One region of the Actinoallomurus bryophytorum genome, then DNA from elsewhere that is predicted to be linked to it. Evidence: riboswitches for the same ligand, from Rfam matches in the RefSeq annotation. Region 1 holds a riboswitch; the other holds the start of a gene.

Evidence for each region. A riboswitch is a leader RNA that binds a small molecule or an ion and turns the genes downstream of it on or off. The one in region 1 is predicted to bind ZMP and ZTP.
Region 2: linked by a shared signal. The riboswitch ahead of FB559_RS34630 (serine hydroxymethyltransferase) and the one ahead of FB559_RS11255 (bifunctional 5,10-methylenetetrahydrofolate dehydrogenase/5,10-methenyltetrahydrofolate cyclohydrolase) in region 1 are both predicted to bind ZMP and ZTP.

The regions. Positions count from the first base shown of each region.
Region 1 is NZ_VFOZ01000001.1:2,395,847-2,400,513, forward strand. It holds gene FB559_RS11230 (metal ABC transporter permease) at 1-362, shown strand, start outside; gene FB559_RS11235 (metal ABC transporter permease) at 359-1,159, shown strand; partial or broken gene FB559_RS46660 (metal ABC transporter permease) at 1,186-1,296, shown strand; gene FB559_RS46665 (metal ABC transporter permease) at 1,320-1,700, shown strand; gene rpmG (50S ribosomal protein L33) at 1,678-1,842, opposite strand; gene FB559_RS11255 (bifunctional 5,10-methylenetetrahydrofolate dehydrogenase/5,10-methenyltetrahydrofolate cyclohydrolase) at 1,882-2,748, opposite strand; ZMP/ZTP riboswitch at 2,772-2,858, opposite strand; gene FB559_RS11260 (S53 family peptidase) at 2,927-4,123, opposite strand; gene FB559_RS11265 (TIGR03557 family F420-dependent LLM class oxidoreductase) at 4,423-4,667, opposite strand, start outside.
Region 2 is NZ_VFOZ01000001.1:7,473,731-7,478,397, forward strand. It holds gene FB559_RS34610 (phosphoglycerate kinase) at 1-123, shown strand, start outside; gene tpiA (triose-phosphate isomerase) at 126-932, shown strand; gene secG (preprotein translocase subunit SecG) at 1,061-1,303, shown strand; gene FB559_RS34625 (RNA polymerase-binding protein RbpA) at 1,381-1,752, shown strand; ZMP/ZTP riboswitch at 1,858-1,940, shown strand; gene FB559_RS34630 (serine hydroxymethyltransferase) at 1,959-3,224, shown strand; gene FB559_RS34635 (NUDIX hydrolase) at 3,388-3,789, opposite strand; gene FB559_RS34640 (carboxymuconolactone decarboxylase family protein) at 3,865-4,473, opposite strand; gene FB559_RS34645 (ATP-dependent Clp protease proteolytic subunit) at 4,606-4,667, shown strand, end outside.

The sequences.
Region 1 (4,667 bases):
CCGAGGCGGCCGGCTACCGGATCGGCCTGCTGGACCTGGCCACGAACGCCATCGTCGCCCTGGTCGTGGTCGCCTCGGTACGGGCCGTGGGCACCGTACTGGTGATCGCGCTGCTCATCGTGCCGGCCGCGGCGGCGCGTGCGGTCTCCGACCGGCTCGTCGTGATCGTGCCGGTGGCCGCCGCTCTCGGTGCGCTGGGAGGCTGGGCAGGCCTGGCGATCAGCTACGACGCCTCGCTCCATCACGGACTGCGGCTGGCCTCCGGCGGCACGGTCGTCCTCGTCCTCATCGCCCTCTACCTGGCCGCTCTCGCCGCCGCCGCGACCGTACGCCGGCTGCGTACCGTACGGAGGGCGACGTGACCGTCATCGAGCGTGCCCTCACCGAGGCCGTTCTGCTCGGCGCGGTCGGCGGGCTGGTCAGCGTGCAGATCGTGCTGCGGCGGCTGCCGTTCTTCACGCTCGCCATGACCCACGCGACGTTCCCCGGCGTGGTCCTGGCGGCCGTCGCCGGGGTCGACCTGTACGCCGGCGGCGGCCTGTTCGGCGTGCTCGTCGTGGCCGGCGTCCTGGCTCTGTCGCGGCGGCGGGAGGACACGACGACCGCGATCGGCATCGTGCTCTCGGCCGGGTTCGCGCTCGGCGTCGTACTGCTGTCCGCGCAGGAGGGGTTCTCCAAGGACCTCACCGCGTACACCGTCGGCCAGATCCTGACCGTCGGCGACGGCGACCTGGTCGCGGTGGCGCTGGCCGGTCTCGTCGTCGTCGCCCTGCTCGGTGTCGCGGGGCGGCAGCTGACCTTCCGGGCCTTCGACCCCGGCGGGTACGCCGCCGCGGGGTACCGGCCGGTTGCCGTGGACGCCGCGCTCCTTCTCACCGTGGAGGCCGTCATCGTGGTCGCCGTACCGGCCGTCGGCGCCATCCTCGCCGTCGCGATCCTCGTGGCACCCGCCGCCGTCGCCCGGCTGTGGACCCAGCGCATCCCGCTCATGACCGGCATCGCCGTGCTCACCGGGGCGGGCAGCGGCCTGGCCGGCGTCCTGGTCTCCAATGACTACAACGTCGCCGCGGGCGGTGCCATCACGGTGGCGATCGGCGTGGTGTTCGCGCTCTCCCTCGCCGCCACGACGACGTGGCGCACGCTGCGCCGGGCCGCCTGATGGGCGGGTTCGGCGGGCGGGCCGCGATGGAGCTGATCCTGGTCGGTACGGCGTGCGGCGCCCTCGGCGTTCAGGTCGTCCTGCGGCGTCTGGCGTTCTTCACCGAGACGCTCGGCCACGTGGTGTTCCTCGGCATCGTGGCCGCCACGGTCACAAGGAACTGCTCCTCGCCGCGTTCGATCCGGTGGGGGTGCGGGCGCTCGGCTATCCGGCCTGGCTGGTCTACCTTGGCCTGCCGGCGATGCTGGCGATCACGGTCGTCACGGCCGCCCCGGCGGTCGGCGCGACGTTGCCACTGGCTCTGCTCGTCGGCCCGGCCGCCACCGCCCTGCTGTGGACGCGCCGGGCCGTACCGGCCACGGTCCTCGGCGGCCTGCTCGGCGCGTTCGCGGCCGTCACCGGTCTGGAGCTGTCACTGCACTTTCGTCTCGCGGCCTCCGCGACCGTCGCGGTCGTGTGCGGAGGCCTCTTCCTCGTCACGGTCGCCGCCGCCCGTACTCGCGGCGGCGACCGGCCGGTCAGCGTTCCTCGCGGAACGTGACGTGCCGCCGGGCCACCGGGTCGTACTTGCGCAGTTCAAGGCGGTTGGGGTCGTTTCGGCGGCTCTTCCGTGTCACGTACGTGTAGCCGGTGCTCGCGGTGGAGCGGAGCTTGACGATCGGGCGAAGTGTGCTGCGGGCCATGATCTCGCCTCCCGGTGAGAATGATTTTCACCCCCATAACTACACCCCCGGGGGGTGTATTCCCCGAGCGGCCGCCTCGACGGTCTGGTCCAGCAGGACCGCGATGGTCATGGGCCCCACGCCGCCGGGGACGGGGGTGATGAGGCTCGCGCGCGTACGGGCGGCCTCGAAGTCGACGTCACCGATGTTGCCGGGGTTGTAGCCGGCGTCGACCACGACCGCCCCGGGCTTGACGTCCTCACCGCGAATGAACCTCGGCCGCCCGACGGCGGCGACCACGACGTCCGCCTGCCGCACGACGGCCGTCACGTCCCGCGTACGCGAGTGGCAGTATGTGACCGTCGCGTCCCGGCCGAGCAGCAGCATGCCGACTGGCCTGCCGAGGATCGCGCTACGGCCCACCACGACGGCGTGCCTGCCGGCCAGGTCGACGTCGTAGTGGTCCAGCAGCCGCATGATCCCGCCCGGCGTGCAGGACACGAAGCCGGGCAGCCCGAAGCTCATCGCGGCGAAGGAGGCCGTCGTGACCCCGTCGACGTCCTTTTCGGGCGCGATGGCCTCGAACGCGGCGCGCTCGTCGATGTGGGGCCCGACCGGGTGCTGAAGGAGGATGCCGTGCACCTGCGGGTCCTGGGACAGGGCGTCGACGGCCGCGACCAGCTCCGCCGTCGTGGTCGCGGCCGGCAGCGCGATGTGGCGCGAGCGGATGCCGGCCTTCTCGCACCGGGCTCGCTTCATGCGGACGTAGGTGACCGAGGCGGGGTCGTCCCCGACGAGAACGGTGGCGAGGCACGGCTGCGTGCCGGTCCGCCGGGTGAGGGCCGCGGCACGCTCGGCGGTGCGTTCGACGATCCGGCGGGCGAGGCCGGCGCCGTCCATCAGACGGGCGGTGGGTGCTGGGGACACGGGCTGCTCCTGGGCGTTCGCTGCGGATCGGCCCAGGCGCGCGGCACGTACGGAGTCGCGGAACCGCTTCCCGGTGGTGCTCCACCTCAGCGCCAGTCACGGCCCGGTGAGAACACTAGCCGCGTGACGCGGACGGGCCCGCCACAGGGAGCGTGGCGGGCCCGTCGTGCGATCCGGATCAGAAGGCTCCGACGCCGTTCGGCGTGCCGAGGCCGGTCGGGCCGTCCCAGCCGGTGCCGGCCTTGCACCACTTCGCAGTGGTGCAGGTGCCGTTGCTGCCCGACGTGACGTCGAACAGCGAGCCGGTGTGGGCGTACGGGTAGTTGTTGGTGACGCTCGCGGCGTTGGCGGCCAGACCGTACACACCGGCGACCACCGGGGCGGAGACGCTGGTGCCGCCGAAGACCAGCCAGCCGCTCTGGCCCTGGTACGACGTGCTGTCGTAGACGGCGACGCCGGTGGCCGGGTCGGCCACGGCGGAGACGTCGGCGACGGCGCGCCGGGAGCAGCCGGTGAGGCCGGACTGCCCGGACAGGGCCGTGTTGTACTGCGAGCAGCCGCTGCCCGCGCCGCTCCACGCGGTCTCCGTCCAGCCTCGGGTGCTGGTCGAGCTGCGGAGCGACGTGCCGCCGACTGCGGTCACGTAGCGGGAGGACGCCGGGTACTCCACGCCGTAGCCGGCGTCACCGGTGCTGACCGTGATGGCCTTGCCGGGGTGGTTGTAGAAGGCGCCGTAGGTCGAGTCGGAGGCGTCCGAGCCGCCGTAGCTGTTGCTGATGACGTTGGCCAGGCCCGCGGCGGTGTTCACCGCGGCGCCCAGGTCGCTGAAGTTGTTGGTCTTGGCCTCGACGAGCACGATCTTGCAGTTGGGGCACACCGCGGAGACCATGTCGACGTCGAGGGAGATCTCCTGGGCCCAGCCCGCGTCGGTCTTGGGGTAGGACGTGCCGCCGTTCTGGTCGACCTTCTTGAAGCAGCCGTTGGCGGTCGTGCAGGCGCTGAGTCCGTACTGGCTGCGGAACACGCCGAGGTCGGCCTCGGCGTTCGGGGCGTTGTAGGCGTCGACGATCGCGACGGTCTGCCCCGATCCCGCGGTGGAGGACGGCAGCTTGTAGGCACTCTGCAGGTTGGCGGGCGAGAGGCCGGACGGGGCGTTCGCCTCGGCACGCAGGGTGTGCGCGCTGTCGGCGATGTCATTGCGTACGAGCGCGGTGCAGCTCGCCCGGCCGGCCTTCGAGGTGGCGCAAGAATGGTGGAACGGGTGGGAGGCGGCGGCCGGAGCCGCCTGGGGCGCGGCCGTGGCCGCGGTGGACAGGAAGGGGACCAGGGCGAGTATCAGTCCGCCCAATATGGTCCCGGTTACGCGTCGTCGCATGGTGCTCTCCTAGGAGCGGCGGGGGTACGACGAAGCGAATCCTCACATATAACCCACTCTGGCTGAAGTACTAAATTCCACTAATGTTTCATCATGATCTACCATTTCTGTCAGACCGTAGTGGAGCGGGACACTCTGCACCGGGACGGCAGAAGACCCGGCCGCCAGGACATCAAGCCTGGTGACCGGGCCGTCATCGCCGAAATGTGACTCAGGGTCACTCGGCCGCGGACTAATGATCTTGACCTGGCGTGTCAGGGCGGCCACCGGTCTCAGGGTGGGCCCATTGCCGGCGATCCTCACAGAGAACGCAGTGCCGGGAGGAGCTCGCGCTCGGCCCAGGCGATGAAGTCGTCCTGCTGCTCGCCGCCGATCTGGACCAGCGCGATCTCATCGAATCCGGCGTCGAAGAACGGCTTGATCTTCCGCACGTGCTCATCGACGTCCGGGCCGCAGGGAAGCTGCTCGGCGACCTGGTCGGGCGTCACGAACCGCGTCGCGGACTCGAACGCGGGCGGACCGGTCAGGTCGGCGTTCACCTTCC
Region 2 (4,667 bases), 5.1 Mb from region 1:
GCGGCGGTACGCAAGCTGGGCCTCCCCGAAGACGGTTTCTCGCACATCTCGACCGGTGGCGGCGCCAGCCTCGAATACCTCGAGGGCAAGACGCTCCCCGGCCTCGCCGCTCTGGAGGACTGACCGTGGCGCCGAAGAGTGCCCCTGGCGACGGGGGCCGCAAGCCGCTGATCGCCGGCAACTGGAAGATGAACCTCACCCATCTCGAGGCCATCGCGCACGTCCAGAAGCTGGCGTTCGGCCTCAAGGAGGCCGACTACGCGGTCGCCGACATCACGGTGCTGCCGCCGTTCACCGACCTCCGCAGCGTGCAGACGCTGGTGGACGCCGACCGGCTGGAGCTCACGTACGGCGCTCAGGACGTCTCGGCGCACGAGAAGGGCGCCTACACCGGCGAGGTGTCGGCGCTGATGCTCGCCAAGCTCGGCTGCACCTACGTGCTCGCCGGGCACTCTGAGCGCCGCCAGCACCACGGCGAGGACGACACGCTGGTCAACGCGAAGGTGAAGGCGGCCTTCAAGCACGAGCTGACGCCGATCCTGTGTATCGGCGAGGGCCTGGAGATCCGCCAGGCCGACGGGCACCTCTCGCACTGCCTCTCCCAGCTCGACGGGGCCCTGGAGAAGGTGTCCGCCGAGTTGGCGCGCCAGGTCGTCATCGCGTACGAGCCGGTGTGGGCGATCGGCACCGGAGAGGTCGCCACGCCGGACGACGCGCAGGAGGTGTGCGGTGCGATCCGCACACGCCTCGCCGAGCTGTACAGTGGAGATCTCGCCGATCAGGTACGCATCCTCTACGGCGGTTCCGTCAAAAGTGACAACATCGCCGGGATCATGGCTGAGTCCGACATCGACGGAGCCCTCGTCGGGGGCGCCAGCCTCGATGCCGGTGAGTTCATCAAGATCTGCCGGTTCCGTGAGCGACTTGCCTGATCTCGGTTACGTACTGAGCGTTTCTGCTGAGACTGGCGGGGGTACTGACGTACCCTCGGATCGGATGACCTGAATACGCGAATATTCCCCGCACCCCGCGGGGTGAATCACGAAAGCGCTGAACTGCTGTGATCATCGGAACTTCCATCGTCCTCATCATCACGAGCTCGCTGATGGTGTTGCTCGTCCTCCTTCACAAGGGCAAGGGCGGTGGCCTGTCGGATCTGTTCGGTGGCGGTATCAGCTCTTCGCTGGGCGGGTCGTCCGTGGTCGAGCGCAACCTCGACCGGCTCACGATCGGCACGGGTGTCATCTGGTTCGCGTCGATCATCGCCTTGGGCCTGCTGTTCGCGCACGGCCACCACGGCTGAGACGCGACGCAGACATACCGGCAGTATTGACGGCCGTCGCGCCCCTATTGCGGCGGCAGAATAGCGAGGAGTAGTCCGTGGGTAGTGGCAACGCCATTCGGGGTAGCCGTGTCGGTGCTGGCCCGATGGGAGAGGCCGAGCGCGGTGAAGCGGCGCCGCGTGTGTGGGTGACGTTCTACTGCGCCAACCGGCACGAGTCTCGGCCGAGTTTCGCGACCGACGTCGCCGTACCTGACCAGTGGGACTGCCCCCGGTGCGGTTTCCCCGCCGGCAAGGACCCCCAGAACCCCCCTGCGCCCCCGCGCAACGAGCCGTACAAGACGCACCTTGCGTACGTCAAGGAGCGGCGCAGCGACGCCGACGGCGAGGCCATCCTCGAAGAGGCCCTCTCCAAGCTCCGCAACGAGCGCGCCGCCATCCAGGCTGCGATGGCACGCGCGCGCAACTAGCACGTCACGCGTCCGGCCCGGTGCACGCTTCGGCGTACGCCGGGCCGTTCGCATTGTGCCGGAGCCGCCGATTCGAGGACCGGAGACCCGCGGTCCGGCTAACATGGGTGACCTTGCGACTGGCGCATCGAGGTGGAGCTCACCACCGGGGAGCGACGAGTACGGCACCGCGCGCCTGGGTGCCGCTCCTGTCGAGGAGTTCTCCCATGCACCAGCCGTCTCTTTCTCATCTCAGCGCCACCGACCCTGACCTCGCCGCCCTGGTCGAGGCGGAGGCCACGCGCCAGCACGACAAGATCCGGCTCATCGCGTCGGAGAACTACGTCTCGCCCGCCGTGCTGGAGGCCACCGGCTCGGTCCTCACCAACAAGTACTCCGAGGGCTACCCGGGCAAGCGCTACTACGAGGGCCAGCAGCTCGTGGACCCGATCGAGGAGCTCGCACAGGAGCGTGCGCGTACCCTCTTCGGCGTCCCGCACGCGAACGTCCAGCCCTACTCCGGCTCGCCCGCCAACCTCGCCGTGTACCTGGCCTTCATGAAGCCGGGAGACACCTTCATGTCGCTCGAACTCGCCCACGGCGGTCACCTGACGCACGGGTCGCCGGTGTCCATCACCGGCAAGTGGCTGCGCCCGGTGCACTACGGCGTCGGCCGCCAGACCGGCCGCGTCGACATGGACGAGGTACGCGACATCGCGCGCAAGGAGAGCCCGAAGGTCATCTTCTGCGGCGGCACGGCGATTCCGCGCACGATCGACTTCCCGGCGTTCGCCGAGATCGCCCGCGAGACCGGTGCCGTACTCGCCGCCGACATCGCGCACATCGCCGGCCTCGTCGCCGGGGGAGCGCATCCGTCTCCGGCCGGGTACGCCGACGTCATCACCACCACGACGCACAAGACGCTGCGCGGCCCGCGTGGCGCCATGATCCTGACGACCGAGGAGCACGCGACCGCCATCGACAAGGCGATCTTCCCCGGCCTGCAGGGCGGCCCGCACAACCACACGACCGCCGCGATCGCCGTGGCGCTCAAGGAGGCGGCGGAGCCGGGCTTCCGCGACTACGCGCGGCGGATCGTCGCGAACGCCGGCGCCCTGGCCACCGCGCTCACCGAGCGCGGCTTCGACCTCGTCTCCGGCGGCACCGACAACCACCTGATCCTCATCGACCTGACGAACAGGGGGATCGGCGGCAAGCCGGCCGCCAAGGCGCTCGACCTGGCCGGCATCGAGCTGAACTTCAACACCGTGCCCTTCGACCCGCGCAAGCCCTGGAACCCCTCCGGGATGCGGCTCGGCACCGCCGCCATCACGACCCGCGGCCTCACCGAGGAGCACATGGCGTCGGTCGCCGAGTGGATCGACCGCGCGGTCACGGCGGCGGAGGACCGGCCCGCCCTCGACCGGATCGCGGCGGAGATCCAGGACCTCCTGAACGGCTTCCCGATGCCCGGCTGGTCCGCCGCCCGCTGAGACACCCGTACGTGCGGGTGGAGGGTGAACCGGCCCTCCACCCGCCGTGTCAGCGTTACCGCATGGACGTCGGCCCACATGGCGTACCCGGCCGTGAGAGCGGCGCGCCCTGGGCGTCCGCCGCCCGCGGTGAGCAGCTGTCACTGGGTTCGCTGGGCCAGGATCAGTGGAGTTGGCCGGTTCGGTGCAGGTGGTCGAAGATGATCTGGTCGACGGGAGACACGTGGTCGCGGTCGCGGTAGGAGAGCCAGGTGAGTTCTTCGATCTCGCTGCTGGCGACCGGTGTTCCGTGGTGGTCGGCGGTGTAGCAGGTCATCTGGACGGTGACGCCGTCGGCGTGGCCGTGTGCCTGGGCCTGGAACGTGCCCAGATGCCTGGCCGTGGCGGAGATGATGGTGACGGCGAGTTCCTCGTCTATCTCACGGGCGAGGGTGTCGATGTCGGTTTCGCCGGGCTCTCGTTTTCCGCCGGGGAGGTAGTAGACGTCCTTGCCGCGTGAGCGGGTGCTGAGGATCTTGCCGGCTTCCAGGTGGATCCAGGCGATCTTGTCGATGGTCGTGGTCATTGTTGTTCTCCGTTGACGTGCGCGCCGTCGGCCCGCAGGCAGACGTAGTCGCCGGTCGCGTGCGGCATAGGCGCGCTACGAAGCCGGGCCGGGCTCCCAGGGCGGCGGCGTCTCGCCGCCGGGCAGGCCGACGCGGAACACCCGCAGCTGCAGGGCCAGTGCGGAGTAGTAACCGACGAGCGTCACCAGTTCGACCACGGCGGCGCGGCCGAGGGACGCGGTGGCCTCGGTGAACATCGAGGCGCTCAGGTCGCCGTCCGCGGCGAGCGCACGCGCCACCTCGTGGACGATGCGTTCGCGCGCGTCGGCCAGTACCGGGTCCGCGCCCGTGCGCAGTGCGGTCAGCTCGGCGTCGGTCAGGCCGGCCCGGCGGCCGATCCGCTCGTGGGCGTACCACTCATAGTCCGAACGGAGCCGTGCGGCCACGACCAGCGTCGCGATCTCCCGCTCTCGCTTGGTGAAGCTCGTACGGAAGCGCAGCGCGGCGCCGAGCTCCTGCAGGGGCCCGCCGACGACCGGGCTGTGCAGCATCGCGTTGAACGGGCCCAGCAGCCGGCCTTCGTCATCCAGGAAGGAGAAGACGTTCGCCGGGCGTGGTCCGCCCACGATCGCCCGATAGACATCACGCTGCTCGTCGTTCAGCTCGTCCGGGTGGAGGGAGGGGAGACGCGGCTCGTCGATCACGGACAGCACCGTATCGAGCCCGCGGTGGCACGTGTCCTCCGGCGCTCCGAATCCGCCCTCGGCGAAGCCGCGTAGGGATCAGGGCCCCGCCGGGACTATCGTCGGGAACGGAGTCCGCGAGGGGATGGTCGTATGACAATGCCGTCGTTTCCGCCCGAGTTCCCGCATGAGCCGTCGCGAGGTGACCCCCGTGA